Regions from separate parts of the Janthinobacterium sp. J1-1 genome, predicted to be linked through region 1. Evidence: predicted binding sites of a transcription regulator. Region 1 holds the regulator's gene; each other region holds the start of a gene.
The links. The regulator HrcA, encoded in region 1, represses chaperone genes, less so after heat shock. The targets are predictions, from matches to a motif close to TTAGCACTCNNNNNNNNNGAGTGCTAA.
Positions count from the first base shown of each region.

Region 2: the regulator HrcA is predicted to act here: its motif matches at 3,942-3,968, upstream of rpoH (RNA polymerase sigma factor RpoH).
Region 3: the regulator HrcA is predicted to act here: its motif matches at 5,512-5,538, upstream of groES (co-chaperone GroES).

Region 1 covers NZ_CP132339.1:1,481,378-1,491,956, reverse strand. Annotated here, with positions in the region: gene Q8L25_RS06720 (acyl-CoA dehydrogenase) at 1-439, shown strand, start outside; gene Q8L25_RS06715 (CaiB/BaiF CoA-transferase family protein) at 439-1,686, shown strand; gene Q8L25_RS06710 (barstar family protein) at 1,724-2,050, opposite strand; gene dapB (4-hydroxy-tetrahydrodipicolinate reductase) at 2,059-2,868, opposite strand; gene bamE (outer membrane protein assembly factor BamE) at 2,887-3,582, opposite strand; gene fur (ferric iron uptake transcriptional regulator) at 3,706-4,137, shown strand; gene hrcA (heat-inducible transcriptional repressor HrcA) at 4,156-5,172, opposite strand; gene Q8L25_RS06685 (HAD family hydrolase) at 5,270-5,995, opposite strand; gene Q8L25_RS06680 (hypothetical protein) at 6,230-6,832, shown strand; gene Q8L25_RS06675 (hypothetical protein) at 6,869-7,474, shown strand; gene mmsB (3-hydroxyisobutyrate dehydrogenase) at 7,637-8,542, opposite strand; gene Q8L25_RS06665 (enoyl-CoA hydratase/isomerase family protein) at 8,563-9,678, opposite strand; gene Q8L25_RS06660 (enoyl-CoA hydratase) at 9,671-10,456, opposite strand; gene Q8L25_RS06655 (acyl-CoA dehydrogenase family protein) at 10,453-10,579, opposite strand, start outside.
Region 2 covers NZ_CP132339.1:1,232,465-1,243,043, reverse strand. Annotated here, with positions in the region: gene ftsY (signal recognition particle-docking protein FtsY) at 914-1,972, shown strand; gene Q8L25_RS05610 (ATP-binding cassette domain-containing protein) at 1,986-2,729, shown strand; gene ftsX (permease-like cell division protein FtsX) at 2,726-3,646, shown strand; gene rpoH (RNA polymerase sigma factor RpoH) at 4,124-5,014, shown strand; gene Q8L25_RS05595 (hypothetical protein) at 5,080-5,343, opposite strand; gene Q8L25_RS05590 (hypothetical protein) at 5,517-5,966, shown strand; gene Q8L25_RS05585 (antibiotic biosynthesis monooxygenase) at 5,956-6,309, opposite strand; gene Q8L25_RS05580 (cytochrome P450) at 6,306-7,277, opposite strand; gene Q8L25_RS05575 (helix-turn-helix transcriptional regulator) at 7,354-8,046, shown strand; gene Q8L25_RS05570 (ABC transporter ATP-binding protein) at 8,092-8,835, shown strand; gene Q8L25_RS05565 (type II CAAX endopeptidase family protein) at 8,832-10,579, shown strand, end outside.
Region 3 covers NZ_CP132339.1:2,312,537-2,323,115, forward strand. Annotated here, with positions in the region: gene Q8L25_RS10500 (MFS transporter) at 1-777, shown strand, start outside; gene Q8L25_RS10505 (S41 family peptidase) at 891-2,561, shown strand; gene Q8L25_RS10510 (hypothetical protein) at 2,586-3,083, opposite strand; gene groL (chaperonin GroEL) at 3,268-4,917, opposite strand; gene groES (co-chaperone GroES) at 4,970-5,260, opposite strand; gene Q8L25_RS10525 (hypothetical protein) at 5,770-6,519, shown strand; gene Q8L25_RS10530 (DUF904 domain-containing protein) at 6,649-6,912, shown strand; gene Q8L25_RS10535 (cell division protein ZapA) at 6,912-7,223, shown strand; RNA gene ssrS (6S RNA) at 7,300-7,477, shown strand; gene Q8L25_RS10545 (EVE domain-containing protein) at 7,548-8,012, shown strand; gene Q8L25_RS10550 (MurR/RpiR family transcriptional regulator) at 8,009-8,869, opposite strand; gene Q8L25_RS10555 (GGDEF domain-containing protein) at 9,055-10,569, opposite strand.

The DNA.
Region 1 (10,579 bases):
CAGCGCCCGCTACGGCATCGCCTGGGGCGCGCTGGGCGCGGCAGAAGACTGCTACCTGAAAGCGCGCCAGTACACCATGGACCGCCAGCAATTCGGCCGCCCATTGGCCGCCAACCAGCTGGTGCAAAAGAAACTGGCCGACATGCTGACCGAAATCACCATGGGCCTGCAAGGCTGCTTGCGCCTGGGCCGCATGAAGGACGAAGGCTCGGCCGCGGTGGAAATCACCTCGATCATGAAACGCAACAGCTGCGGCAAGGCGCTGGACATCGCCCGCATGGCGCGCGACATGATGGGCGGCAACGGTATTTCCGACGAGTTCGGCGTGATCCGCCACCTGGTCAACCTGGAAGTGGTCAACACCTATGAAGGCACGCACGATGTGCACGCGCTGATCATCGGCCGCGCCATCACCGGCATCGCCGCCTTCAGCAACTGATGGACGCCCTCGCTTCAACCCTGCGCCCGGCGCCGTTGACGGGCTTGCGCGTGCTGGACCTGTCGCGCGTGCTGGCCGGCCCGTGGGCCGGGCAATTGCTGGCCGACCTGGGCGCCGACGTGGTGAAAGTCGAGCAGCCGGGCCGTGGCGACGACACCCGTTCCTGGGGTCCGCCCTATCTGAAGGACGAAGACGGGCGCGACACTGCGGAAGCCGCCTACTTCCAGTGCGCCAACCGCAACAAGCGTTCGCTGTGCATCGACCTGGCCGCGCCCGAAGGCCAGGCACTGGTGCGCCGGCTGGCACAAGAAGCCGATGTGCTGCTGGAAAACTTCAAGCTGGGCGGCCTGAAGCAGTACGGGCTCGATGCGGCCAGCCTGCTGGCGCTCAATCCGCGCCTGGTGTACTGCTCGATTACGGGCTTTGGCCAGGACGGGCCATACGCGGCGCGCGCCGGCTATGACTTTTTGATCCAGGGCATGGGCGGGCTGATGAGCATTACCGGCGTGCCCGATGGCGAGCCGGGCGGCGGGCCGCAAAAAGTGGGCGTGGCGCAGACCGATATCATGACGGGGCTGTACGCCACCATTGCGGTGCAGGCGGCGCTGGCCGAACGGACTCGCTCGGGGCTGGGCCAGCATATCGACCTGGCCCTGCTCGACGTGCAGGTGGCGGCGCTGGGCAACCAGGCGGCCAACTATCTGTGCGGAGGAAAAGTGCCGCAGCGCATGGGCAATGCGCATCCGAATATCGTGCCCTACCAGGATTTCCCGACCGCCGATGGCGACATGATCCTGGCGATCGGCAACGACGGCCAGTTCGCGCGCTTTTGCGCCATCGCCGGCCACCCGGAATGGGCGCAGGACGAACGTTTCGCCACCAATCCGCAGCGCGTGGCGCACCGGGCGATATTGATCCCGCTGTTGCGCCAGGCGACGGTGATGCGCACCACCGACGAATGGATCACGGCGTTCGAGCTGGCGGCCGTGCCGTGCGGCCCCGTCAACCGCATCGACCAGGTATTTGCCGACCCGCAAGTGGTGGCGCGTGGCCTGAAAGTGGAGATGGCGCACCCGACGGCAGGCACGGTGGCGCTGGTGGCCAACCCGGTGCGATTATCAGGCTCGCCGGTGCAGTACCGCTTGCCGCCGCCGTTGCTGGGGCAGCATACGGACGAGGTGCTGGGGCAGTGGCTGGGGTTGGGCACAGCGGAAATTGACGGGCTGCGCGAGCGCAAGATCGTGTAAAACAAAACGCCGGATCGTGTACACGATCCGGCGTTGTTTATTTCAACGTCAGCTTCAACGCCGGCTTCTCGCCATAATCCTCATAGCGTTCGTTGATGCCGGCGATACAGAACGTCACTTCTTCCAGCAGATCCGGCGCCTGCGCCTTGAGCGCGTCGGCATCCTGCAGCACGATCTCCAGCACTTCGTTCGGCTTCAGGCGGAATTTGCTCATGCCGTCTTCGTCGCGCAGATAGCTGAGGCAATCGACCCAGGCGTCCATGCTGTTGCCGTAAAATTCAGGGAAACCGAAAGCTTGCACGCATTGCGCGTGAAAGCTCGCTTCGTCGGTGATCTCTTTGCCGTTCAGTATCGCAGTGGCCATGTCGGTCCTCAGTTCTTCAGCGACAGCACGTCCTGCATGTCGTACAGGCCGGTTGGCTTGTGGGCCAGGAAACGCGCGGCGCGCAGGGCGCCATGGGCGTAGGTGACGCGGCTGCTGGACTTGTGGCTGATCTCGATGCGCTCGCCGATGCCGGCAAACAGCACCGTATGGTCGCCCACGATATCGCCGCCGCGGATGGTGGCAAAGCCGATGGTCGACGGGTCGCGTTCGCCCGTCACGCCTTCGCGGCCGTACACGGCGCATTCCTTCAGGTCGCGGCCCAAAGCCCCCGCCACCACTTCGCCCATTTGCAGGGCGGTGCCCGACGGCGCGTCGACCTTGTGGCGGTGATGGGCTTCGATGATTTCGATATCGTAGCCTTCGGACAAGCTTTTCGCGGCCAGTTCCAGCAGCTTCATGGTGACGTTCACGCCCACGCTCATGTTCGGCGCGAACATGATGGCGGTCTTTTCGGCGGCGGCGGCAATCGCCGCCTTGCCGGCCTCGTCGAAACCGGTGGTGCCGATGATCATCTTGATGCCGTGCTCGGCGCAGTACGCCAGGTGCTGCAAGGTGCCTTCGGGACGGGTGAAGTCGATCAGGTAGTCGGCATGGGCCAGGCCTTTGGCCAGCTCGGACTCGATCGCCACGCCGGCCGGCTTGCCGAGGAAAGCGGCGGCATCCTGGCCGATCGATGGCGCACCGGCACGGTCGAGCGCGCCAGCCAGCACGGCGTCGGGCGCGTTGCCGACGGCTTCGATCAGGATATGGCCCATGCGGCCACTGGCGCCGGCGATTGCAATTTTCAGTTCAGTCATTTTAATGTTTACAGCAACTTATTTGGTGGGGGCAGGTGCAGGCTCGGCCGGCGTGGAGGCTGGCGTCACGACGGGTTTGGTCACCGGAATCATCGCCGGCGTATTGTCCGGGTTAGCCGGCACGGCGGACGGCGCTACCGGCGACGGCACCACGGCGGCCGGCGCACCGGCCTTGGCCAGCTTGGCGAATGGCGACGGGCCGGCGATGCGGTCGATATATTCTTTTTCGGTCGGCAGGTTGCCGCCTTCGAAGCGCGCGACCTTGCCTTCCTTGTCAAAGTGGACGACCACGCGGCTGCTGGTGGTTTCGCCACTACCGCGGGCCAGGCGGAACGGGTAATCCCAGCGGTCGGCGTGGAACAGGTCGGCCAGCAAGGGCGTGCCGAGGATAAAACGGACTTGGTCGCGCGTCATGCCTTCTTTCAGCTGGGCCAGCATCTCTTCGGAGACAAAGTTGCCTTGCTGAATGTCCGGGCGGTACGGCGAGAAAAACCACATGAATTTCTGCAGCGGTGTAACTGTCGTGGTCTGGGCGCCCTGGTCGGGCACGACTTCCTTGCCTTCTTTCTGGGTGATCGCCGGTTTTTCACCAAGGATGCCACGGCTGGCACAGCCGGTCGCCATCAGCGCAACGCAAACCAGGCCTGCAACGACCGGTGCTCGGAATGAAATACGGTGACGCAAGGATGGCAATACAGCCGGTGTGACGCGCATAAATGACCTCAATTTGATGAACAAAACGCCAGGAGTGACTGGTCCACCCAAAAATGCTTATTTTGGCACTCGCCGACAAAACGCTATATGATAAAGCACCTGACCCACATACGAGCAACAAACATGAGTAACAATCCTAGTGATCTCAAGGCAAGCGGCCTGAAAGCCACCCTGCCACGGCTGAAGATACTCGATATCTTCCAGAGTAGCCCGGTACGCCACCTGACGGCGGAAGACGTCTATAAAATTCTTCTGGCCGACAATATGGACGTTGGCCTGGCAACTGTCTACCGTGTCCTGACCCAGTTCGAACAAGCTGGATTGCTTAACCGCAACCATTTTGAAACGGGCAAGGCCATTTTCGAGCTCAATGAAGGCTCCCACCACGATCACCTGGTGTGCCTCGATTGCGGCAGGGTCGAAGAATTCTTCGACGAGTCGATCGAAATACGCCAGCAGAAAGTGGCTGAAGAGCGCGGCTTCAAGATCGCCGAACACGCGCTGGCCATCTACGGCAACTGCATCAAGCCAGCCTGCCCGCACCGGCCAGCCTGACGCAGCACTGCTACGGCCTTAGTGATGGCTCAATGCATTTGAGAGCAATTTGGCCGTAATATCGACAATCGGAATGACCCGCTCGTAGGCCATACGGGTCGGTCCGATGACTCCCAACGTGCCCACGATCTTGCCGTTGACTTCATACGGCGCCGTCACCACGCTCATTTCATCCATCGGCACCAGGTTCGATTCGCCACCGATAAAAATCTGCACGCCGGTGGCCTTGCTCGACACATCGAGCAATTGCATCAGGCCCGTCTTCTGCTCGAACATGTCGAAGAGCTGGCGCAGCGAACTCATGTTCGATGACAGATCGCTCACGCTGAGCAGGTTGCGCTCGCCCGAAATCACCATGTCGTCGCTATGGTCGGCCATCACTTCGCTGCCCGCCTCGACCGCCACCTGCATCAGGCTGCCCATATCGTCGCGCAACTGGCGCAGCTCGCCCTGCAGGCGCACGCGCACGGCGTCGAACGACAGGCCGCCATAATTCTGGTTGATATAGTTGGCCGACTGGATCAGCTGCGACGGCGTATAGTCCGCTTCCGTCAGCAGCAGCCGGTTCTGCACGTCGCCGCCGGGCCCTACGATCACCAGCAGGATGCGTTTTTCGGACAGGCGCAAAAATTCGATCTGCTGGAACACCGATTCGCGGCGCGGACTCAGGACCACGCCGGCGAACTGCGACAGCGAGGACAACATCTGCGCCGCGTTGGCGATGGTCTTTTGCGGCTGCTGGGTCTGCAGGCGCAGGCGCGAATCGACCATGTGCTCGTCCAGATGCCGGACCGTCAGCAGGGTGTCGACAAAGATGCGGTAGCCGCGCGGCGTGGGAATGCGGCCGGCCGAGGTGTGCGGGCTGGACACATAACCCTGCTCTTCCAGGTCGGCCATGATGTTGCGGATGGTGGCCGGCGACAGGTCGAGGCCGGAAATCTTCGACAAGGCGCGCGAACCGACCGGCAGGCCGTCGGCGATATAGCGCTCGACCAGGGCTTTCAGCAGGGTTTGGGCACGAAGTTCGAGTTGCATGGTGTTTTCAGTTATACAAGTAGGCTGGCATGCAACAGGCGAACGCCGGCGCTGCAGCAACAGCAGCCATTATGCACGTTCGCCCGCGCAACGGCGATCAATCTTCCAGTTGCGCCTGCAGCCAGAGCAGCAATTCATCAAAGTTGGCGCAGATGGCGTCGGGCCGCACGCCGGCCGCCAGGTGGGCGTCGCTGCCGCGCCGGTTCATCCAGACGGCCCGCATGCCCGCATCCTGCGCCCCCGTCACATCGAAATACAGATCGTCGCCCACATACACGGCCTCGTGCGGCGCCACACCCAGCGCTTCGCAGCCGGCCAGGAAAATCGAGGCGTCGGGCTTGGCCACGCCAAACTCGCTGGCGGCGATCGATACTGTAAAGTGCTGTGCCAGGCCGATAATTTCAAGGTCGGCATTGCCATTCGAGATCGAACCGACCAGCAGCCGCTGTTGCATCCAGGCCAGGCCGGGCAGGACATCGTCATACAGCGTGACGCGATGGCGGGCGGCCAGGAACTGCGCGACGGCCTGATCGACCAGGGCCGGGTCTTCGCCGGCCGCATCGAAGGCCGTCAGCAGGCCGGCGCGGCGCAGTTCGATCAGGTTGCCATGATAGTGCGGCTGTGCATTGAGCAGGTCGAGCCGGTGCCGGCGCAGCGCCTCGATGGAAAACTGCTGCGCCACCCGGGGCGCGTGGCTGGCCAGCCAATCGTGCAGCAGGGTTTCGGCGGCGGCGATCACGGGCGCGATCGGCCACAAGGTATCGTCCAGATCGAACAGGATGGCCTTCGGCGGAACAACGGTGTGGACAGCGGTAGTGGTCATGGCGGCAATCATTATCAGGGCACAGGCAAGCCCTATTGTCGCACCGATCGCAGGGCGCGGCATGCCGGCCGGCCCCGCATATGCGGACGAATCAGGGCTGGCGCGGGAAAAATTGTTACAGGGTGATACAAGGCAAGATCAATCGCCTTGCCAGATAGACTAAAATAGGCGCCATTCCAATGCGGCGCCAGCGTCCGTGTTGCGCTACCCTACCTAATTCGTTTTGGAGAATGTATGAAAAATGTATACCTGCGCTCGATGCTGGCGGCGGCTTGCGCTGCCACTCTGGCAGCCTGCGGCGGCAGCGGCGGCAATATGTATTTGAGCGGTTCGGTGATCGGCCTGGCCAAGACCGGCCTGATACTGCAAAATGGCGGCGAAGAACTGCCCGTCACCGCCGGTTCCTCCAGCTTTGTGTTCGTCAACCTGATCAAGTCCGAGGACCGCTACGATATCAAGATCAAGCAGCAACCGAAGGGCGCGACTTGCACGATGACCAATGGCAGCGGCAAGGCGAACAGTTATTCCGTCTCGACCGCCTATGTCTCCTGCATTACCGACACATATGCCCTGAGCGGTTCGATCACCGGCCTGAGCGCCAGCGGCCTGACCCTGGTCAATGGCATCAGCGGCAGCATCAGCCCGCTGCAAGAAGCGACGAGCTTTACCTTCCCGGCGGTCGCCGACGGTTCCACCTATAACCTGTCCATTTCCAGCCAGCCGGCCGGCCTGACCTGCAAATTCCAGGGCTCGACCAGCCCCGACGGCCACGATATCGTCGGCGTCATGGGCTCCGGCCCCGTCAGCTCGTTGGCACTCAACTGCGCACCGAAGTAAGCCGTGCGATCCGTGAATACCCTTTTGGAGAAATACATGAAGTCATCCTGCCTGCGCCCTCTCGCCGCGCTGTTGCTGACCGTCGGCCTGGCGGCCTGCGGCGGCAAGGCCTCGTACGATGTATCGGGCACCATTTCGGGCCTGAGCAATGCCGGCCTGGTGCTGGCCAACGGCAGCGATACCGTTTCGCCGGCCGTCGGCGCCACCACGTTTACGTTCCCGAAGCGCATCGACTACGGCACCAACTACACCATTACGGTCAAAACGCCGCCGGCGCACATGAATTGCAGCGTATCGGGCGGCACCGGCTCGGCAGGCCTGTATGTCAGCATTGAAGCCTTTGTCAGCTGCCAGCAAAACGCCTATACGGTCGGCGGCACCATCACCGGCCAGACGGTGGACGGCCTGGTACTGGGCAATGGCAGCACCGCGACCCAGTTGACGGTGGCCAAGGCAACGGCAACCTTTGTCATGCCCGATTCGGTAGCCGATGGCAATTCCTACGGCATCAGCGTCATCACCAACCCGGTCGGACAGACTTGCACGGTGGCGACCAATCCCACCACCGGCCTGTCGACCGGTGTCGGCATCATGGGCGAGGCAAAAGTCGAGAGCGTCCGTATCGTCTGCACCACGCCCTGATCGGCCGGCCCGCAATCAGATATCACCAATTCGTATACTCGGTATTTGAAAGATAAATTGGAGTTATATGTGGCGATGCAGCATACTGCATCTGTCTCCTCCAACTCTTCCAAGAATTGGATTTAGCCCGCTTTTACCAGCGGGCTTTTTTTTGTCCAAAATTCAGGCGGCGTTTTTGCCCGTCTCTGGCTGGAACAGCTGCACGATGCTGGAAAAATCCTGGGCGCCATGGCCGGCCTGCGCATGCAGCTGGTACAACTGGCGCACCAGGCCACCCAGGGGCGTGGCGGCACCGGCAGACAGGCTAGCTTGCTGGGCAAGGCCCAGGTCTTTCAGCATCAGGGCCGTGCCGAAGCCGCCGCTGTAGTTGCGTGACGCGGGCGCCGTCTCCATCACGCCCGGCCACGGGTTGTAGACTTCCAGGGTCCAGTTGCGGCCCGAACTCTTGGCCATGATGTCGGACAGCACGGACGGATCGAGTCCGTGCGCCACGCCCAGGTTCAGGGCTTCGGCCGTGCCCGCCATCAAGATTCCCAGCAGCATGTTGTTGCAAATCTTCGCCACCTGGCCGGCGCCCGCCTCGCCCGCATGAAAAATATTCTTGCCCATCTTTTCCAGCAGCGGACGGGCGCGCAGCAAGGCGTCCGCTTCGCCGCCGACGATAAAGGTCAAGGTGCCCGCTTGCGCCCCCGCCGTGCCGCCGGACACGGGGGCGTCCAGCATGGCAAAGCCGCGCGCGCTGGCCGCCTGCGCCACCTGGCGCGCCACCTCGGCGGCAATCGTGCTGCAGTCGATCAGCAGGGCGCCCGGCTTGGCCGAGTCGAGCACGCCACCATCAAGAAGGTACAGCTCCTGCACGTGTTTGTTAGCCGGCAGCATGGTAATGACGGCGTCGGCCGCCTGTACCGCCGCGCTGGCGGACACTGCCGCCGTGGCGCCGGCGTCGACCAGCGAGGCCACGGCCTCCGGCGCCAGGTCGAATACCGATACATGAAAGCCGGCCGCGACCAGGTTGCGCGCCATCGGCGCCCCCATGTTGCCCAGGCCGATAAAGGCGATATGTTGCATGGTGTCTCCTCTTGTTTGTCTTATGCCAGGTCGGCCAGCGGATGCGCTGTCCACGGCGCCTGGAAATATTCATTCAGGTAAGCTTCGCCGAGCTGCTCCAGGCTGGCCGGCTGCCATTGCGGCGCACCGTCCTTGTCGATCAGCAAGGCGCGCACGCCTTCGGCAAAGTCGGGATGGGCGCAGCACTGCACCGCCACGATCAGTTCCAGTTGAAATACTTGCGCCAGGCTCAGGTGAAGAGTGCGCTCGCGCATGGTCCACACCAGGGCGGCCGAACTCGGCGCGCCCCTGGCCAGCGAGTGGGCCGCCTTTTGCAGCCAGGCGGACTCGCCCTCGTAGGCGGCAATCGCCGCCACCACCTCTTGCAAGGTCGGTGCTTGCGTCAGCGCGGCGATGGCATCGAAATTGGCGCGCACCGGCGACTCGGGCAGCAGCGAAGCGGGCGCCGCTAGGGCGCGCAGCAAGCGGTCCAGCTGCTGGTGATTCGCTTGCGCTTCAGGCTGCCATTGCGCCAGCGCCAGCGCATCGAGCACCAGGGCGCGCGCCTCCTGCTGCAGGAAATAATCGCCCAGGCCGACGAACAGCGCATCGGCCGCATTCATCGGCGCGCCCGTCAACCCCAGGAACAGGCCGCTGCGCCCCGGCATGCGTCCCAGGAACCAGCTGCCGCCCACGTCGGGGAACAGGCCGATGGTGATTTCCGGCATGGCGATGCGCGTGCTTTCCGTTACCACCCGGTGGCTGGCGCCCGCCATCAGGCCCAGGCCGCCACCCATGACGATGCCGCCACCCCATACCAGCAGCGGTTTCGCATAAGTATGGATGCGGTGGTCGAGCCGGTACTCTTCGGCAAAGAAGGCCAGTGCCTGCGGATTCGGCACCACGCCCGGCTGCTCCGCCACGGCCGTGCGCAGGCTGCGCACGTCGCCGCCGGCACAAAAGGCCTTGTCGGTCGACGACTGCAGCACCACGCAAGCAATCTGCGCGTCATCCGCCCAGCGCAGCAGCGCGCCGTCGATGGCGCGTATCATCTCCAGGGTCAGGGCATGCAGGGACTTCGGTGCGTCGAGCGTGATGACGCCCAGCTTCATGCCGCCGGGGCAGGCGCGCTCTTCAATGTTTACAGTCTCAACCATTCTTCCACTCCGCCGTGCGTTTTTCCAAAAAGGCCTGCACGCCCTCCTTCTGGTCCTGCGTTTCGAACAGGCCCAGGAACAGGGTGCGTTCGTCCGGCAGCGACTGCGCCAACGGTTTGCTGCGCGCGCCCTGGATCAAGCTCTTTGACGCCGCCACGCTGCCCGGACTCTGGCGCGCCACCTTGGCCGCCAGCGCCAGCGCGGTGGACAGCGCTTTGCCGGTCGGCACGACTTCCTCGACCAGGCCAATCGACAAGGCTTTCGCCGCGTCAACCCGCTCGCCACATAAAATCATGCGCTTGGCCCAGCCTTCGCCAACCAGCCACGGCAGTATCTGCGTGCCGCCCGCGCAGGGCAGCAGGCCCACCGACGCTTCCGGCAAGGCCATCTGCGCATGCTCTTCGGCGATGCGGATATCGCAGGCCAGCGCGCATTCGAGTCCGCCGCCCATGGCGTAGCCATTGATGGCGGCGATGCTGACGCCGCGAAACGCCGACAGCGCCTCGAACGCCTCGCCAAACGCGGCCGCCATATTGAAGGCCATGTCCTTGTCGCCGTCGGCAAACAGTTTCAGATCGGCGCCGGCCGAGAAGAACTTGGCGCCGCCGCCCGTGATCACCAGCGCATAGACCTCATCGTCGGCGTTCAGGTCGGCCACCAGTTCCCTGAGCGCGCCCAGGCTGGCCAGGGTCCAGGTATGGGCCGGTGGATTGTCCAGGGTGATCTGCACCACATGGTCGTGGCGTTCCACTACTAAATTGCTATAAATCTTGGTCATCGTAAAGTCTCCGTGGCGCCATCCTTGAGGATCGCTCGCGCGATAATCAGGCGCATGATTTCATTGGTCCCTTCCAGGATCTGATGTACCCGCGTGTCGCGCACATGGCGCTCAAGCGGATAC
Region 2 (10,579 bases), 250 kb from region 1:
AGGTGATAATGGATGAACGGGACGAAGCATACACCCCCTCGTCAAACTTTGCAGGCGACCCCTCAAAAACGCACCAAAAGGCGCGCCAATTTGGTGCAATGACGCATGATTGAAGGGCGTAGCAAGAAATGCCGGGCTCCCTTGAGCAAGGCTGGAAAGAGACCGGATGAGCAGGAAATTACTGACTCTCCGGTAATTTAAATGAGCTTGTTGGAAACATTTTCACCCGCTTCAGCACCGCTGCAGCACACTGTAACAGCGAACATGACAGCGACTTTTGCTTGCAAAGTTCAACACATTTGAAACAATTTCTTACAATGTTAATTCTTGAATATTTTGTCATTTTTGTTGCTTAAAAACGACAATTTGATGTAAATCAACTGATTTATTGTTCTGGTCAGCAATATTTTCTTTTTCTTTTAAAAAATTTGCCGACGGATTACGGCTTGTTTCGCGCTTCAAAAACGCCGGGCGCGCCTGAGCAGGCGCATGAAACCACCGGGTACCGGAAGTTTTTCATCCAGTTTCCCCGGTTACGTTCCGGCAGTCGCGGTGCAGCGCCGCCCTGCCCCGCGCATCGACACGCACCTGCGCAGGCGGCACCGATGCCGCCCGGTGATCCACGCGCACTCGCCCGCCGCATCCTCAATCTTGCCGTGCATGGCGCGCCGGCTGAATCGGTACATATATATACATGCCCGTTGATGGCCATGGATATACATGCCCGTTGATGGCCATGGCAGCGGCGCGGCGCAGCCTGGCAAGTGTGGGCGGGCGCACGGAAGCCTGGCCTGGCCAGCGGCACGCGCAATGTTGCCAATCCGTGAAGTGGCGGGCACGCTCTGGTAGAATAGGCCGATCCATAGCGTCCGGCGCCGCCGGGCCAAGCGCAAGCACCCGCCACCACATACCCATGTTTAGTTTCTTCAAGAAAAAAACCGCCTCTCCCGAGGCAGCGCCCGTCACCGTCGAACCTGTCATTCCTGCCGCCCCGGTGGCACCGCCGTCCCAGCCTGGCGCCCTGTCCGGCGCGCCGGCCGAACTGGTACCCGTGATCGTGGCCGCCGAGCCGGAAAAGAAATCGTGGATGACGCGCCTGAAGGCCGGCCTGTCGAAAACCTCGAATACCCTGTCGGTACTGTTTGTCGGCGCCAAGATCGACGACGCCCTGTATGAAGAGCTGGAAGCGGCGCTGCTGATGTCCGACGCCGGCATCGACGCCACCGATTACCTGCTGACGGCCCTGAAAAAGAAAGTCAAGGAAGACAAGCTGCTCGACGCCGCCGCCGTCAAGGCCGCCTTGAAAGTGCTGCTGATCGATCTCTTGAGTCCGCTGGAAAAACGTTTCGAACTGGGCCGCCACAAGCCGCTGGTGATGATGATCTCGGGCGTCAACGGCGCCGGCAAGACCACCACCATTGGCAAGCTCGCCAAGCACATGCAGTCGAACCGGCAATCGGTGCTGCTGGCCGCCGGCGACACCTTCCGCGCCGCCGCGCGCGAGCAGCTGATGGTCTGGGGCGAGCGCAACAACATTACCGTGATCTCGCAGGAATCGGGCGACCCGGCCGCCGTGGCCTACGACTCGGTGCAGTCGGCCAAGGCGCGCTCAATCGACGTGGTGATGGTCGACACGGCGGGCCGCCTGCCGACCCAGCTGCACCTGATGGAAGAACTGAAAAAGATCAAGCGCGTGATCGGCAAGGGCATGGAAGGCGCGCCGCATGAAACCTTGCTGGTGATTGACGGCAATACGGGCCAGAATGCGCTGACGCAAGTCAAGGCGTTCGACGACGCCCTGCAGCTGAGCGGCCTGGTGATTACCAAGCTCGACGGTACCGCCAAGGGCGGCGTGCTGGCGGCGATCGCCCGCGTGCGTCCGGTGCCCGTGTATTTCATCGGCATCGGTGAAAAAATTGAAGACTTGCAGCCTTTCGTGGCTGCCGAATTTGTCGAAGCCTTGCTCGGATAAACCTGCCCATCACATGATTGAATTTCAGCACGTCTCCAAACAATATACTTCCGATGCGGTGGCCCTGAGCGACATTTCGCTGAGCATCGCCAAAGGCGAACTGGTGTTCCTGGCGGGGCCGTCCGGCGCCGGCAAGTCCACCCTGCTGAAAATGATCGCCGCCATGGAGCGCCCCACCTCGGGCAAGCTGATCGTCAATGGCCAGGACATGGCCAAGCTGAAACCGGCCGGCGTGCCTTTTCTTCGCCGCAATATGGGCCTGATCTTCCAGCAGCAAAAACTGCTGAACGACCGCTCCATCCTGGCCAACGTCATGTTGCCGCTGCTGGTGGTCGGTGCGCACAAGGCGGCGGCCGAACAGCGCGCCCGCCGCGCGCTCGACAAGGTCGGCCTGCTCGACCGCGCGCTGGCGCGGCCGCTGTCGCTGTCCGGCGGCGAGCAGCAGCGCGTGTCGATCGCGCGCGCCATCGTCAACCGTCCGCAGATCATCCTGGCCGACGAGCCGACCGCCAACCTGGACCGCGCCAGCGCCAACAAGGTGCTCGAGGCCCTGAAAGCGTTTCACTCGGTGGGCGTGACCTGCCTCATTTCCAGCCACGACGAACAGATGCTCGACGCGGCCGCCCGCGTGATCCACCTGAAAAACGGCCAGCTGGTGGCCATCGACAAGGCCACCGAGGCACCCGTGTTCGCCACGCCCGACCCCGATTTCGCGCCCAAGCCCGATGCCGACGATATACAGGGAGAAGACGCATGAGAGGCTGGTTCCGCCAACACCGCTTTGCGCTCGGTTCGGCGCTGATTCATTTGCGCAAGTCGCCCGGCGGCTTCCTGCTCAACGTGCTGGTGGTGGCGATTGCCCTGTCGCTGCCGTTTGCCGGCCTGACCATGCTCGACAATGTGCGCCCGATGTCCGAGCAGATGTCGGTCGATCCGGAAATCAGCGTGTTCATGAAAATCGATACGCCACGCGAACAGGCGAGCGGCCTGGCCGGCGAGATGCGCAAGATCGTGCACGACCCGAAAGCGAAAATCGTCTTTATTCCGCGCGAAGACGCGCTCGAGTCGCTAAAAAGCAAGAGCGGCCTGGCTGACGTGCTCAACACCCTGGGCGACAATCCGCTGCCCGACAGTTACGTACTGAAACTGAACGCCTTCAATACCGCCACCGAAGCGCAGGATGTCGATGCGGTGGCCGAACTGCTGCGCCAGCTGCCCGGTGTGGAATCGGCACAAGTCGATTCGGCCTGGGTCAAGCGTCTGGCCGCGCTGCTGGGCGTGCTGCGCCTGGTGCTGCTGCTGCTGGCCATTACCCTCGGCGTGGCCGTGATCGCGGTGGTGTTCAATACCATCCGCCTGCAGGTGATGACGCAGCGCGACGAGATCAGCATCTCGAAACTGATCGGCGCCACCGACACCTTTATCCATCGCCCGTTCTATTACACGGGCGCCCTGCTGGGCCTGTGCGCCGGCGCGCTGGCCCTGGGTGCCGTGGCGCTGGCGCTGCAACCGCTCAATACCGCGATTGCCGAATTTGCGCGCCTGTATGCCTCCGAATTCCAGATGACGCCGCTGGCGCCGCTGCCGATGGCGGGCCTCTTGGCCGTCAGCGCCGGCCTGGGCCTGATCGGCGCCTTCCTGTGCGTGCAGCGCCACCTGGCGCGAGTCAACTGACGCCACACGGGACGGTGCCTCTGGTGCCGTCCCATGCCCTCCTCCTGCAATACCCTTGATTTTTGACAAGTATTCTTAAGGCTCACTTCAGTTAGCCTGCGTAGAATATTGACATTGCCATAGGGAATGATATGCAGTTCTGCCATAGTTGCCATGGGCTACTGTGCAGCACTTTCAAGTCAGCCACAATCGGCGCACACTGGCGCCATCCCCCATGCAAGAACGCATTACCCAGACACCATCAGCCTTTCGAACGTCATAGTATTTTGGCTATCGGAGTGATTGGATGAGCTGATTGGCACTCTCCACCAGAGAGTGCTAATATATGTCAAACCAGTGAGCAGCGAGGCCAGGGCCGCCAGATGAAGATGGCGCCGCGCGCTGCAAACCGCAAGACCGGATACAGTAAAAAGAATGAAACTGGTCCCTGCCGCGTGGCAGGGCCGTATGGAACAAGCAAGACTACGAGGAGTAAACATGACTACGATGTCCGCATTGGTTCCCACCAAAAATAATGCGCTGAACCTTGGGTTCACCGGCAACCTGGGCAATATCGACGCCTATATTTCGGCCGTGAACCGTCTGCCCATGTTGACCCACGATGAAGAAATCTCGCTGGCGACGCGCTTGCGCGAAAAAAATGACCTGGCCGCCGCGCAGGAACTGGTGCTGTCGCACTTGCGCCTGGTGGTGTCGATCGCCCGCGGCTACCTGGGCTATGGCCTGCCGCATGCCGACCTGATTCAGGAAGGCAATATCGGCCTGATGAAAGCCGTCAAGCGTTTCGACCCGGACCAGGGCGTGCGCCTGGTGTCGTACGCCATGCACTGGGTGAAAGCCGAGATGCATGAGTACATCCTGAAAAACTGGCGCCTGGTCAAAGTGGCGACGACGAAGGCGCAGCGCAAGCTGTTCTTCAACCTGCGCAGCCACAAGACCGGCCTGGACGCGATGACGCCGAAGCAGATCGATGCGCTGGCCAAGCTGCTGGACGTGAAACGCGAAGAAGTGATCGAAATGGAAACGCGCTTGAGCGGCCGCGACATCGCGCTGGAATCGCCGACCGACGATGAAGACGACAAGTTTTCGCCGATCGCCTACCTGTCGTCGGAGCAAAGCGAGCCGACCAAGGTACTGGAAGCGGAACAGGTGACGCGCTTGCAATCGGAAGGCCTGGAAACGGCGCTGGGCAAGCTGGACGCCCGCTCGCGCCGCATCGTCGAAGCGCGCTGGCTGGCCAACGACGACGGCTCCGGCGCCACCCTGCACGCGCTGGCTGAAGAGTTCGGCGTATCGGCCGAGCGCATTCGCCAGATCGAAGTGGCGGCGCTGAAAAAAATGAAGGGCGCGCTGGCCGCGTACGTCTAAGTGATAGGCAGCACGCAGTAAAAAGGCGCCTCATGGCGCCTTTTGATTTTAATGGTTTGCCACCATCAGGCTGCCAGGCCTTTGGCAAGTACCTCGGCCACGAGTTCGTTCAAGTCCGCGCCACGCTCCTTGGCCAGGGTTTGCAGCTGCAACACCAGCTCGCTGTTGAGCTTGACGGCGAACGGCACCAGGCCCAGCGCCTGGTCGCGTTTGCGCTGTTCGCGGCGGTCGACGACCACCGCTTCCTTGCCGAAGGCGCCGGCGCCGGGAACATTCATCTTTCCCATCAACTTCTTGGCATCGCTTTTCGCCAGGGCGGTTTTTTTCATGGTTGTTTCCTGATTTTCAAAACAGCCATTCTACGCGATCGCCACCGTTAGCGGCCGGCATTGCCTCATATCAAGGCCGCGCCAGTCGCGCGCCGCGAAAATATCATCTTGTTATGATCAACCCATCTTATCCGTGAAGGCTACAAGCAAGGACGCCATCTGAAAGGAACCATATGCATCATCCGTATCACCGCCTCCCCACCTTCCTGCTGCCCCTGTGGCTGAGCGTGGCCCTGCTGGCCGGCTGCGGCGCCGCCACCAGCACCGGCGACGCGCGCAATACGCCACGCAGCGTGATCCATGTGCTGTCGCCCGGCGAGCAGGTCGCCATCACCGCCACCGACACCTTGAAACTCGACCGTGTCAACGACAGCCGCTGCCGCGCCGGCGCCGTGTGCGTGTGGAAAGGTTATGTCAGTTACAGCTTTACCCTGCTCCATAGCGCCGGCGCCACCGACCTGGTATTGTCCGATTCGATGCCGAATGGCGCCAGTTCCATCACCATCAATCACCTGACCTTCACTTTGCTCGACGTCGATCCGGCCACGCCGCCGCCCGTCGATGCGGCGATTCCCACCTACCGCGTCAAGGTCAAGATCACGCAAGGCACGCTCAAGCACTAGGGTCGTGGCGGCAACGGCTGTCCGACGGCGCCTGCACCCGGTCCCGCATGCCATAGTCGCGTACCACGCCGGCGATGCGCAGCCGGTAATCGTCGAATACACCGTGCCTGCCTGCGGCCTGCGCCGCGCGGTGCGCTTCGAGCTGCCGCCACCGCGCCAGCGCCGCCTCATCGCGAAAAAACGAGAGTGACAGCAATTTGTCGGGATCGCTGAGGCTGCTGAAACGTTCGATGGAAATAAAGCCGTCGACCTCGTCCAGCAAGGGCCGCAGCGCCGCCGCCAGCGCCAGGTAATCCGCGCGCCCCTGCGCGCTGGGCCATACCTCGAAGATCACGGCGATCACGCGGCCTCCGCTGCAGCAAACACAGGAATACGCGCATTCGGCGAGGCGCGGTAATGCCAGTCCAGCGGCAAGCGCCCCAGCGCACCGGACCAGGCCGCCAATATCGCCGCGACGATCGTTTGCGCCACCGCCTGCCCCGGACACAGGTGCACGCCGTGGCCAAAGCCCAGCCCTTCGCCGGCCAGCAGCACCACGATCAGTTGATCCTGGCGTATCGTCACGCCTTCCAGCTCGACGTCACAGGCGGCAAAGCGGCGCGTATTGTGGATCGCCAGCGTGGGCGCCCCGGTGCGCAGCGCCAGCACGCTGTTGCCCAGCAAACCCGCCGTCGCCTCGCAGGTCTGCGTCAGCAAGCCGATCAGGTTGGCCCTTTGACTGGCGTCAGCGTCAGGCAGCAAGCAGGCGAACGCCGCCTGCAAACCGCTGGCCGCCCGCTCGGCGCGCGCGATGGTGGCGCGGTCGGCGCCCACGGGCAGCGCGGCGACAAGCTCCTGGGTCCAGCGCGCGATGTGCGCGAAATCGGCCGGCGCAAAGCCCAGCAACTGCGCCACGGCAAACAGCGGCAGATCAAACATCAGCTGGTTCAATTGCGCGGCGCTGCCAGGCTGATGGGCGCGGGCAAGACGCGCCGTATCGTCATGCAGTCGCACCAGGTCCACCGCTGCCAGTCGCTGCATCAGCAAGCGCTTGGGACCTGCATGGCGCGCGCCGTCATTCATGCGCACCAGCTCGGCAAAAATCGCGCCGCAAGCAGTACCGATCAGGTGCAAGGGCACCGGCTGCCCGGCTGGCCGCACGCGCAGGTCAGGGTGCTCCAGCACGGCGGGTACGCCGCTGCCGGCCGCCAGCCAGCAGTCCAGCCCGGCGTCGAAGCGCAAGGGTGGCCCTTCGGCCAGACGGCGGTAGTAATCAAAAGGCGCGGCGTGCGTGACGGCGGCCAGCATATGGTCGGGATCGTGGGGGAACATGGCAACTCCGTTGCGTTGATGAATGGAGGCGAGTATGCTGGTCCTTTCGCTTCAACACTTCGCCCGGGGACGAATCATGGATGTCAATCTGAGCACTGCCGACGCCGGCCTGGCGCAACTGGCCGGCGCGATTGCCGAACCGGCCCGCGCGCGCATGCTGTGCAGCCTGCTCGACGGCCATGCGCGCACGGCCACGGAACTATCCGTGCTGGCCGAGGTGGGCGCCTCGACCGCCAGCGCCCACCTGACGCGCTTGTGCAAGGACGGCTTGCTGTCGATGGTGGCGCAGGGCAAGCACCGCTATTACCGCCTGGCCAGCGGCGAGGTGGCGCAAGCGCTCGAGGCGCTGCTGGTGGTGGCCGGTTTGCCGCGTTCCGTGTTTACGCCGTCCACGCCGGACCGCCTGCGCCATGCCCGCACCTGCTACGACCATATGGCCGGCACGGTGGCGGTCATTCTGCACGACCAGCTGCTGGCGCAGGACTGGTTGCGCGGCGACGACGGCAACTACCGATTGAGCGTAGCGGGCGAGATCGGCATGGCGGCGCTCGGCGTCGACACGGCGGCGCTGGCCGGCCAGCGCCGGCGCTTCGCCTGCGCCTGCCTGGACTGGAGCGAGCGGCGTTTTCATCTCGGTGGCGCGCTCGGTGCGGCCGTGCTGCAACTGGCGCTGCGCCAGGGCTGGGCCGAACGCGAACTCGACAGCCGTGCGCTGAAGGTCACGGCCGCTGGCCAGCAGCGTTTGCTGGCCGCATTTGGCGCCAGCTGAGCGGGGCGTTATCATCGTGCATTGAGTTGATTGGCAAGGCGCACCATGATCGAGTTCCAGGCACTCTCCAAACGCTACGGCAGTTTCGACGCCGTCAAGCCACTGACCCTGCAGGTGGAGCGCGGCGAAGTCTTCGGTTTCCTGGGGCCGAACGGCGCCGGCAAGACCACCACCATCCGCATGCTGATGGGCATTCTGGTGCCGAGCGGCGGGCGCGTGCTGATCGACGGCCTCGATTGCCACCGCGATGGCGCGGCCGTCAAGCGCAAGGTGGGGTATTTGCCCGACAATCCGATCTTCTACGACTACCTGCGCGGACGAGAAATATTGCAATTCGTCGCCGAAATGCATGGCTTTCCGCGTACGGAGGCCGCCGCGCGCGCTGCACGATTATTGACGGAATTCGGGCTCGACGAAGCGAGCGAGGATTTCGCCGTGAATTACTCGCTGGGCATGAAGAAAAAACTGGGCCTGGCCTGCGCGCTGATCCATGAGCCGGCCGTGCTGGTGCTGGACGAGCCGATCAACGGCCTCGATCCACGCGCCTCGCGCGACGTGCAGGAGCGTTTGCTGCGCATCGCCGCCGCTGGCACCACCATCTTTGTCTCGACCCACTTGCTCGACATGGCGCAAAAGCTGTGCAGCCGGGTCGCCATCATCCACCGTGGCGCGCTGGCGGCCACTGGCAGCTTGGACGAGATCCGCCAGCAACTGGCCAGCGCCGGCAGCCTGGAGGATATTTTCCTGCAGCTGACCGATGAGGCGAGCGCTGCGGACAGCACCGCATGATGGCCCCGCCCTCGACCTTGCGGGCGATCTGGCTGCTGATCCGTTTGCGCCTGCAGCGCCTGCTCAACCTCAGCGGTTCAGCCTTGCTGTTCCAGCGCGCTCAAGGCGGCAAGAGCCGCGCGGCCACGCCGGGCAAACGGCGCGGCCGCTGGCTCGTGGGCGTCTTGCTGATGGCGCCCATGCTGTTTTCGTTTGGGCACATGGCCCGCAACAGCGTGCTCAATCTGCACTGCCAGCTCGACGCCGTGGCCGCTTGCGGCCTGCATCACGCCATGCCGGCCGTGATCGCACACTTGAGCACCACACCGTTCAGCGCGGTGCTGCTGGCCGGCCTGACGTTTCAGTTGGCCTTGCTGTGGCTGGTCAGCGTGCTGGTGCCGCTGGGTACCGGCGACCTGGCGCGCCCCGACTGGGACCTGGAATGGCTGGTCACCCTGCCCGCTCCGGTAACTACCCTGCTGTGGGCGCGCGTGTTCGAGCGCAGCGTGGTCAATCCGGCCGGCCTGCTGGCCGTGCTGCCCACCACTACCATGGTTGCCTGGTATTCGGGCCATGGCTGGCTCTCGCCGCTGCTGGCGCTGGCCGTCAGCCTGGCGCTGCTCTTGCTGGCCGCCATGCTGCGCACCCTGGTCGACACGGGCCTGCGCCTGTCGCTGGCGCCATCGAAGCTGGGCAATTTGCAGGCGATGATTTCCATCGTGTCGCTGGCCCCCATGTATGCCGGCATGTCGTTCGGCATGGGCAAGGATGGCTTTGCGTTTGCCTGGGCCGCCGCCATGCCGGCCTGGAGCGCCTGGATGCCGCCCGGCCTGGTGGTGACCATGCTCAATGCGCAAGATACCGGTACCGCCCTGCTGGCGGCTGGCGCCTTGCTGGCGCAGTCGATCGTCTTGCTGGCGCTGGGCATGGCGATCTTGCGCCGCCAGCTGCGTCACGGCGTGGTCGGCTCAGGCCAGCGCGCCGGCGTGCGCAAGGCGGGCAACAAGCCCGTGCCGGTCCCGCCTGGCCGCTGGCAGATCGGCAGCGTGATCCAGCGGCGCGAACTGACCCTGCTCGGACGCGACCGCAATTTCTTGGTGCAAACCATGTTGCTGCCCCTGCTGATACTGGGTGGCCAGGTGGTCTTCACGGGCCGCCTGCACGATGTGCGCGAGCTGCTCGACAGCCCGGCCCTGGTGGCGTCGACCGGCTTTTTTCTCGGCACCTATACCCTGATGATGTCGGCCTTCCAGAACCTGAACAAGGAAGGCGGCGCGCTGTGGCTGCTGTACACCTTCCCCGCCGGCGTGGAACAGGCCTTGCGCGAAAAGGCCCAGCTGTGGGCGGTGCTGGCGATGCTCTATCCCCTCATCATGTTCGGCGTGGCGCTGGCATGGATGCCGGCCTGGCGCTGGGACATGGCGGGCCTGATGCTGCTGGCGCTGGCCGGCATTCCCCTGTATGCGGTGATCGGCGTGGCGCTGGGCGTGTTTGCCAGCGACCCGCTGGCCACGGAAGCGGCGGCAAAGATGCGCCCCGCATACATGTATCTGTACCTGCTGCTGACGGGTTTGTATATCGCCGCGCTGGCGGCCGGCAGCGTGGTGCAGCAGCTGGTGTTCGTGGTGCTCACGGGCGCGCTGGCGGTGGCCCTGTGGCAAAAGGCACGCGACGCAGTGCCATATCTGCTGGACCCGGCTGCCTTGCCGCCGGCGCGTGTCTCGGGCGCCGACGGCCTGATGGCCGCCATGCTGTTTTTCGCGGC
Region 3 (10,579 bases), 830 kb from region 1:
GTGCCGATCGGCGTGGTGCTGGCCGCGCATTTCGGCTGGGCCTCGCCGTTCTTCCTGCTGGTGCTGCTGTCGCTGCTGGTGTGGCTGGGCGCGGCGCGCGTGCTGCCGTCTTTGCGGTCGCACCTGGCTGGCACGCCCACGCCGCTGCGCGAAGTGCTGCCGAACCTGCTGGCGCTGTTGCGTGAACCGCGCCATGTGCAGGCGTTTGCCTTATCTGTGGTGAACATGACGGCCGGCATGCTGCTGATTCCGTTCATCTCGCCTATGCTGGTGGGCAACCAGGGCCTGGCGCCGCTGGACGTGACCTGGGTGTATCTGGCGGGCGGCTGCGCCACTCTGGTGACGGCGCGCATGGTGGGGCGCTGGGCCGACCGGGCCGGCAAGCAGACGGTCTACCGCTGGATGGCACTGTTCTCCATCGTGCCGATGCTGCTGATCACGCATTTGCCGCAGCTGCCCTTGCTGGCGCTGATGCTGGTGTTTCCGCTGTTTATGGTATTTGTTTCGGGCCGCACCATCCCGCTGCAGGCGCTGCTGACGACCATCCCCGCGCCACAGCAACGCGGCGCGTTCCTGAGCGCCAATTCGGCGCTGCAAAGCGTGGGCAATGGCCTGGGGGCGTGGCTGGGCGGGCTGACCCTGCATACCGACGCGGCCGGCCATATCAGCGGCTATGGCATCAATGGCTGGATCGCGGCGGGCTTGTCGCTGCTGACGGTGTGGTGGGCCGCGCGCGTCAGCGGCGCGGCGGGGCCGGCGGCAGTGACCATGCGGTAAAGCATGGTTATAAAGCGTGTATTTTTGATAGTTTTTTGCCGCTACACTCCAGGCTGGTTAAAAACGGAAAAAACATGCGCCCCCATTCCCTCTCGCTCTGTGTCCTGATATGTATGTCTTCAATTGCCATGGCCGCGCCAGGCAAGCCTCTGGAACGCGCCGGTGATCAGAAAGCGTACTTGCAGGGCAAGCGCAATGCAGTGCAGGACAGCATCAATGAAAGCTCAACACCAGGGCAGTTGCGCGCGGCTGCGGCGCGCTTTGAAGGTATTATTGCCGAACTGGACCAGCCTGCCATGCGCGACCTTGCCAATGGCTCCACTTACCTGCGAGCCGAGCGTCTCAACAATCTGATTCCGCTGGCCGAGGTCTACCTTCGCCTCGGCATGAAGGACCAAGCCCTGGAGGCGCTGGAGCAGAGCCAGCGCTCGAGCTGGCTTCCGGTCCCATTCGACCAGGCGCCGGCCTTCGAGGGTTTGCGCAACGAACCTCGTTTCGCGGCAATCAACGCCCGGGCCCGGCTTGGAACGACCATGTTCGATACGCCAACCCTCGCTGCGGGCGACAAGGAAAAACTGAGTGTCGAAGAGCGTATCGCCGGATTGTCCCTGTTCTGGCACGAAGCGCGCCAGCATTTCGTGTATTTCGACCATGTGCCGGACCTGGACTGGAACAAGGTCTACCTCGACTACTTGCCCAAGGTGATGGCGGCGCAAACCACGCGCGACTATTATGAGGTCCTGATGCGGCTGGCTCCCTTGCTCCAGGACGGGCACACGAATATCTATCCGCCGGAGGCGTTGACCAGCAAGTACTATTCCCGTCCGCCGATCCGGACCGCCCTGGTCGAAGACAAGGTCGTGGTGGTCCAGGTCCGCAGCCCATCGCTTGAAAACATCGTCAAGGTGGGCGACGAGATCGTGGCGATCGATGGCCTGGCCGTGAAGGCGTACGCGCAGCAAAACGTCGCGCCGTTTGTGAGCAGTTCTACCCCGCAGGACAAAATCGTGCGCACCTATACCTATCAGCTGCTCGCTGGCGATGCCGCCAAGCCGGTCCATCTTTCACTGGTGGGCGCTGACGGCGTGCAACGCGATACCAGCGTGCGGCGTAGTGGCTACCAGGATGTTGGCAAGTCGCCGGAGTTTGAGTTCAAGCTGCTCAAGGACAATGTTGCCTATATCGCGCTGGACCATTTTGAAAGTGATGCCGGTGTCCGGGCATTTGAAAAAGCATGGCCGGCTATCCAGAAAGCAGCGGCATTGGTGATTGACGTCCGCAACAACGGCGGCGGGTCAACCGGGTTCGGCCACCAGATACTGCGTCACTTGAGCAACCAGCCTGTCAGGGGTTCCGCCAGTTATGTTCGGCTGGACGATCCTGTGATGCGGGCACAGCATGGTAATTCCGTGCATTGGCTGCGCCTGGATGGCGATGCCGGTGAGCACCCACGCAACGCACAAGTGTTCACCGGTCCCGTCGCCGTGCTGGCCGGACCGCGCAGCTTTTCCGCGGCCGAGGACTTTCTGGTCGCCTTTGACCAGCTTCAGCGTGGGTTGATTGTCGGCGAGGCATCTGGCGGCAGCAGTGGCCAGCCACTGAGCTTTGAACTGCCCGGTGGCGGCATGGCGCGCATCTGCGTCAAGCGTGACACCTACCAGGACGGCCGTGAGTTCGTGGGCAAGGGCGTCATGCCGCACATCGAAGCGCGGCCCACGCTGCAAAGCGTGCGCACCGGAGAAGATCCGGTACTGGCCGCCGCATTGTCGGCCCTGGCGCGCTAACGCCGGTCGGTGGGCCGACCCGGCCTAGTTGGCGACGCGGTTCATCGGCGCGCTTTCCTTGCGCCAGCGCTCCAGGCTCAGCAATTCCCCTTCGGCCGTGTCTTCCACCAGGATGCGCTTGCCGTCTGGCGTGACCAGAAAGCTCTCCCAGCGGTGCGCCGCATCGGGCGCGTTTTCAAAAAAGCTCAGTTGAAAATAGGCCTGGCCATCGACCAGGCGCTGTTCGGGCGCCGTTTCCATCACCGCGCCATGTGAACGCCCGCCCGAGGCTTTTTCGATATGCGCCGACCAGGCGCGGATTTCCGGCAGCGCCAACAGCGCATTGACCGCCTTGTCGTCAGCCTGTGCGGCGGGCGCCTCCTGCATCGCCGGCGCTGTCGAGCTTGACGGCGGCTGATACACATAATAAGCGCCCAGTGCGGCGGCCAGCAGGCCGGCCAGGATGCCGGCGGTAATGGCGGTTTTGGAAGACGAGGCGCGTGGCGGCATGGTGGCGAACAAGAGGTGGATGATGGCGGCCATGCTAAAGCAAAACCGGGGCGCGGGCAATCGCCTGTTGGCGGCAAAAAATGGACGAAAAAAAGCCACCTTCCGTGGAAGATGGCTCTCGGGGTTGCCGCAGATAAAAGAGCAGCTTTTGGCCTGCCAGTGATCATGCGGCGATGCGGCCCGGCGACGCCGTCGCCTGCGCGCCGGGCCGCAGGGGTTACATCATGCCGTCCATGCCACCCATGCCGCCCATGCCACCCATGCCGCCGCCCATGCCGCCGCCTGCTTTGTCGTCAGCGATTTCGCAGACCATGCAGTCGGTTGTCAGCATCAGGGAAGCGATCGAAGCGGCGTTTTGCAGCGCCGAACGGGTCACTTTGGCTGGATCCAGCACGCCCATTTCGACCATGTCGCCATAGGTGCCGTTGGCGGCGTTGTAGCCGTAGTTGCCCGAGCCAGCCAGTACGGCTGCCACGACGACCGACGCTTCTTCGCCGGCGTTCTGCACGATCATGCGCAGTGGCTCTTCCATCGCGCGCAGGACGATCTTGATACCTGCGTCCTGGTCCGGATTGTCGCCCTTGACCGTGATGTTGGCGCGTGCGCGCAGCAGGGCTACGCCGCCGCCTGGCACGATGCCTTCTTCGACGGCAGCGCGGGTCGCGTGCAGTGCATCTTCAACGCGGGCTTTTTTCTCTTTCATTTCGACTTCGGTGGCTGCGCCAACCTTGATCACGGCAACGCCGCCAGCCAGTTTGGCCACGCGCTCTTGCAGTTTTTCACGGTCGTAGTCCGAGGTCGCTTCTTCGATCTGCACACGCACTTGTTTCACGCGTGCTTCGATCGAGGCAGCTTCGCCGGCGCCGTCGATGACGATGGTGTTTTCCTTGCCCACTTCGATGCGCTTGGCCTGGCCCAGCTCTTCCAGCGTGACTTTTTCCAGGGTCAGGCCGACTTCTTCGGCGATCACTTGACCACCGGTCAGGACAGCGATGTCTTCCAGCATGGCTTTGCGGCGGTCGCCGAAGCCTGGTGCTTTCACTGCGCAGGTTTTCAGGATGCCGCGGATGTTGTTCACAACCAAGGTAGCCAGTGCTTCGCCTTCGATGTCTTCCGCGATGATCAGCAGTGGACGGCCAGCTTTGGCAACTTGTTCCAGTACCGGCAGCAGGTCACGGATGTTCGAGATTTTCTTGTCGCACAGCAGGACGAATGGATTGTCCAGGATGGCAACTTGTTTCTCTTGGTTGTTGACGAAGTACGGCGACAGGTAGCCGCGGTCGAACTGCATGCCTTCCACGATGTCCAGCTCGTCGTTCAGCGACTTGCCGTCTTCCACGGTGATCACGCCTTCTTTGCCGACTTTTTCCATCGCTTCAGCGATACGCTCGCCGATCGAGTAGTCCGAGTTGGCCGAGATCGCGCCAACCTGGGCGATTTCCTTGGTGGTGGTGCAAGGACGGGCGATTTTTGCCAGCTCTTCAACCGTTGCAGCGACAGCCTTGTCGATGCCGCGCTTCAGGTCCATCGGGTTCATGCCGGCGGCAACGAACTTCATGCCTTCGCGCACGATGGCTTGTGCCAGCACGGTCGCGGTGGTGGTACCGTCACCGGCGTTGTCGCTGGTGCGGGAAGCAACTTCCTTGACCATTTGCGCGCCCATGTTCATGAGCTTGTCTTTGAGTTCGACTTCTTTCGCTACCGATACGCCGTCCTTGGTGACGGTAGGGGCGCCGAACGAGCGCTCCAGAACCACGTTGCGGCCTTTCGGGCCCAGGGTCACTTTGACTGCGTTGGCGAGAATGTTCACGCCTTCGACCATCTTGGCGCGCGCTGCGTCGCCGAATACTACTTCTTTAGCTGCCATGTTCAATTCTCCAGAAATTTCGGAATAGATCTATTTAAAACGTGGAAACGAATTACTGAACGACGATCGCCATGATGTCTTCTTCGCGCATGACCATCAGTTCCTGGCCATCGACCTTGACGGTCTGGCCGGCGTATTTGCCGAACAGGACGCGGTCGCCTACTTTGACATCCAGAGGACGGACTTTGCCATCGTCGAGAATCTTGCCATTGCCTACGGCAAGGACTTCGCCTTGATCCGGTTTTTCAGCAGCTGCATCAGGAATGATGAGGCCGGACGCAGTCTTGGTTTCCTGGTCGAGGCGTTTGACGATGACGCGATCGTTCAATGGGCGCAGATTCATACAAAACTCCTTAAAGTTCAATGGATAAGTGTTGCTCGATCCTGGCCAGCCCGGCATCGTGCCAGGCCCGCTGTCGACCGACCGCCGTATCGAGGAATCAATAACGGCATGCAACGAATCAAGCAAACCTCGATCGTCCCGTGCCTGTCCGCCTCTGGCGGGAATGCGCTGCGGCGTCGCCCACCGCGCGTACTCCTTGCCGAAAGCTGGCAAGCATCGGTATGTCATGAGGATTGCTACGAAAGAGTTTGTTAGCACTCTCTACTAACGAGTGCTAATTATAGGGACGGCAGGGGGCTTATTCAAGGGGAACATATATATACACGATCCGTGCAAGTGGCATTCGGGCTGGGGTTTGCGCTGGCGCAAGCCATCTTCCCGGGCGTCAGCGGCGGATGCGACTCTAGCATGGCCTGGGCGGCAGGGCTGTTCCTGTACACACAGGAAACATTGCATCGCGATCAAATTTGCTAAGATGATCAGTATTGCTTATCAAACACTTCACTATCATGCCTACCTTGTTTTCCCGTCATGCCCTTTGCCTGTCCCTCGCCGCCTTCGGCCTGGCCTGTTCCGGCCATGCCACCGCGCAAACTTTTCTCGACGAACTGACGGTGGTGAGCCTGCCGCCACAGGACAAGGAAGCGCTGATGAATGAACTGTTCAACGATTTGAACAAGGACGACGACGACCAGGAAGCGCATGTGTGGGACAACGCGGGCGCGAAGGCGGCCACCATGCAAGCCGTCTACAGCTTCAGCAATTCCGGCATGACCGAACACAGCCTGAAGGCGCATGTGTGCCGCGACCTGAAATTCGTCGTCACGGCCGGCGGCAGGACGCAGGACCTGAGCCGGCGCACCTGCTCGCAAAACAGCGGGCGCTGGGATATCCAGGGCAAGGATGCTCCGCCCGTCACTTATCCGCCCTTCCTGTCCGACGTCACGGTGGCCACGCTGAACGCGCAGGAAAAGAAGGATCTGCTCAACGCGGCCGTGCGCACCCTGAAGGACGAAGAGGATGGCAAGCGCCGGCAGTGGAGCAACCAGGGGCTGGGCAACAATGTTCCCCTGCGCGTGAGCCTGACGCCGTCCGACACGGGAACCAAACCCGGCAGTTTTACCACTTGCCGCGACCTGACCATGGTGTTCGACGGTAAAAACGGCAAGCAGGAACTGCGCCGCCGTTCCTGCGAAAACCGCTATGGCACGCTGGACATCGAACCGGACTACGAAGAGCCCGCGCAAAGTGGTCGTTAATACATCAGAAATAGTGACGTGATGATAAAAAGCATGTATTTACCGGCAACTACGCGTATTGATGTAATTATGTGTGTCAGCAACGTGATTCGATTGACGCCCGCATGACCTGCGCCCTATAGTGGCGGGATGATTTCCGAATTCAACGAATTATCCGACAAAATCGGCCTGCTGGCCGAAATGACCCATGCGCTGCGTCGTGAAAACGCGCAACTGCGCAAGGACAATGCCGCCCTTGCCGCGGAGAACGCGCTGTACGTGCAACGCATGCGCGAGGCGCAGGAGCGGGTCGAGGCGCTGCTGGAAAACATTCCGCAACTGGTGCAGGCGGGCCTGGAACAGGCCGCCTCCGAAGCCATGGCCCAGGCGGCTGACAACGGGAAGGAAGCGTAATGTCGCGTGTCGATGTCAATATCATGGGCCAGTCGTACAGCATGGTCTGCCGCGATGGCGAAGAGCGCGCGCTGCGCGAAGCGGCCATTTATCTGGACAGCAAGATGAAGGCCATCCGCGACGCGGGCAAGGTCAAGGGCAATGACCGCATCGCCGTGCTGGCGGCGCTGGGCGTGGCGGCGGAATTCTTGTCCGTCAAGTCGCCGCAAGGGCCGCTGTCCGAGCTGACCATCATGGAAGTGAAGCAAAAAATCTCGGCCATGCACATGGTGTTGGACAGCGCGCTGACGCCCCAGGAAAATTTATTTTAAGCAGCGCTTAAGTGCCCGGGCCGCGTTTTCTGTACGAATTCCCTTTGCGATGCGCGGACTAAGGAGTAAACTTCGGCCTACCCTGCGGTGTTCGCGATTGCCATATATTCCTTGAACCATTTATGCGCATCGGTTGCGAATTTTGTTTGATGGGAGTGAGCGTCGCTCGTTCGACGAACCCGAAATTGAACTAACGTGACCACCTTGAACCGTTTGGTTCGGGATGCCGGCATAGCGGCACAGGCGGGGCCTAATACAGAAAAAACGGTTGCGGCATGACGATGCGCAGCCGTTTTTTTACGTCCGCAGTGTTCAGGGGAAGACATGAAGCAATACTGGTTGATGAAATCCGAGCCCACCGAAGTGAGCATCGATGACCTGATGGCCGCGCCGCAGCACACCATGCCCTGGTTCGGCGTGCGCAACTACCAGGCCCGCAACTTCATGCGTGACGGCATGCGTGTAGGCGACGGCGTGCTGTTTTATCACTCCAGCTGTGCGCAGCCGGGCGTGGTGGGCGTGGCCGAAGTGGCCAGCACGGCCTATCCCGACCACAGCCAGTTCGAAAAAGACGGCCATTACTTCGACCCGAAAGCCACCCAGGAGCAGCCGCGCTGGGTCAGCGTCGACGTGCGCGGCCTGAAAAAGACGGCGCTGCTGCCGCTGTCCGAACTGCGCCAGATGCCGGCGCTGGAAGACATGCTGCTGTTGAAAAAAGGCAGCCGGCTGTCGATCACACCCGTCACGCCGGCGCAGTGGAAGGCCATCCAGGCACGCCTGAAGGACTAGTCGGGCGCCTGCGTGCCCACTTCCTCGATATCGATTTCCATGCGGTAGGCCAGCGCGATGAACAGCGCCTGGCACAGGCAGATGGTGCCGGTCAGCGAGCGGAAGGCAAAGGCGCTGCCTTCGGTCACTGTCAGCAGGGCGTCGGCGCTGCGCGCCAGCGGCGCCAGCGTGCTGTCGGTGATCACCAGCGTCTTGGCGCCATTGTCATGTGCCATGCGCGCGCACTCCAGGGTTTCCTTGCCATACGGCGCGAAGCTGATGGCAATCGCCACGTCGCCTTCGCGCACGCTGCGCATCTGGTCGCGGTGGCCGCCACCCAAGCCTGTCACCAGGTGCACGCGCTTGCTGGTGTGCTGCAGGGCGTAGGCGATATACGAGGCCACCGGAAACGCGCGCCGCACGCCGACCACATAGATATTGTCGGCCTGCTGCAGCAAGGTGACGGCCGCGTCGAGCTGTTCGTCATCGAGGCCGGCCGCCAGTTCATCGAGGCCGCTGCGGCTCGCGCCGATGAATTCGCGCGTCAGGTCGCCCGTGCGCACCTTGCTGTCGCGCGAGGAAATAAGCTTGCGGATGCGCTGGCGGTAATTAGGCGCGGCGCGCGCCTGGTCGGTGTAGGCCTGGCGGAACACGTCCTGCATTTCGCTGAAGCCGGAAAAGCCGAAGCGCTGGGCGAAGCGCACGATAGCCGACGGCTGCACGTCGCAGGCGGCGGCGATGTCGCTGATGCGCTCGAGCATCAGGCTGGCGCGATTTTGTTCGATATGCTTGGCGATCAGTTTCAACTGGCGCGACAGGCTGTCGTATTCATCGACGATTTGCTGCATTAGCTGGTCGATTGCGGCTGCTTGTGCCATCTCTTTACTCTCTTGTCAGGGTGACTGGTGTCGCACCTTGCCTGGCAAGGCAAGGGCACGGGCGTCGGCCCGGAGTAAATTATAGAATCGAATACCGAAAATGAAAAGGATTTTCTAATTTTTCAAATTTAGAAAAAATTATTTCAAGATCCTGCCTTGTGCCTGGTTGTGCATGTCGGCGTGATTCACTCCATCCACTCTTGCTCGATGCGGTTGCGGCCATTGTGCTTGGCGCGGTACAGGGCCTGGTCGGCGGCGGCCAGCAGCTGTTCCGGCGCGTGAGCGGCGCCACTGACCGTGCTGAGCGCCAGGCCGATGCTGGCCGTCACCTTGCCACCGCGTTGGGGCGCGTGGTTGATCGCGGCAGCCGCGATGGCTTCCTGCATTTTTTGCGCCACCGCCAGCGCGCCAGGCTGGCCGGTAGCGGGCAGGATGGCGGCAAATTCCTCGCCACCGTAGCGCGCCACGAGGTCGCTGGCGCGCGGCAGCGCCGAGTGCAGGGCGGCGGCGATTTTCACCAGGCAGGTGTCGCCGTAGGGATGGCCCAGCTCGTCGTTGATGCTCTTGAAGAAATCGATATCGATGATCAACAGCGCCAGCCCGGTGCCGTTGCGGTTGTTGCGCTGCCATTCCAGCTGCAAGGTCTGGTCGAAGCAGCGCCGGTTGGCGATGCCCGTCAGGCCGTCCGTCAGCGACAGCTTTTCCAGCTTGTCAAGCGCGGCCCGCAAGTCGTTCTCGCTTTGCATGTAACGGCTTTGCAAGGTGGCCGAGCGCAGCGCGTGCACGGCCAGCGCGACGAACAGGGCGGTGGCGGCCAGGTAAAAATGCTCGCGCATGATGACGAACCCCAGGCCCAGCAAGGACGCCGTGAAAAAGATCGGGCTGAAATTGTCGATCAATAAGGTCAGTTGCTGGCGCGGCCGCGGTATACGCGTTTCTTCCCGGCCAGGCACGGTGGTCGAGGCCAGCGCTGCCAGCAGCAAAAAGGGCAGCACCGGCAGCAGTTCGGCCAGGCCGGCGCTCTCGATGGCATGCAGGGTCAGGTAGTTATAGCTGCCGGCGCAAATGCCATAGCACCACAGGAAGCTGGTGAGCAGCAGGTAGAAGCGTCCCTGCTCGCCATCGGCGCGGTGGGCCAGCAGGCGCAGGCTGGCGCAGCAGGCCAGCACCAGGTTTTCCACGTGGTACGTCACCACCAGCAGTTCGATCGGTATCGGCGCGGCCGAGCGCCGGTCAAATGGCGAGACGTTGAAGATGGCCGTATAGGCCAGGTAGCCGGCTAGCAGGATCTGCACGGCGTCCAGCCATTGCAGCGTGCGCGATGGGCGCTGCTCGCCGATAGAGGAGATCGCCAGCAGGATGGGGGCGCCGTACATGAAGTAGGCGAAGTCGGAAAAATAGGTGGCGCGCGAGGCCACCAGGTCGCTTATGTCCTGCCAGGCCGACAGCGTCATGCCGCTGGTCCACAGCAGCATGGCCGCCGCCAGCAAGGCCCAGCCATTGCGCGCCACGCCCGGCGCGCTAAGCCAGGCGCAGCGGCAGCAGGCCAGCAGCGCCAGCGCCGGCGCAAGTGTGCAGAACAGATAGGAGACGGCTTCGGCATGGCTGCCGGCCAGCGCGGTCATGCCGGCCTGCAGCAGCAGGTAGGCCGGCACCAGCAGTATCCACAGCAGAGGCTTGCGTTGCACGGCTTGCATCATCGTGACTCCC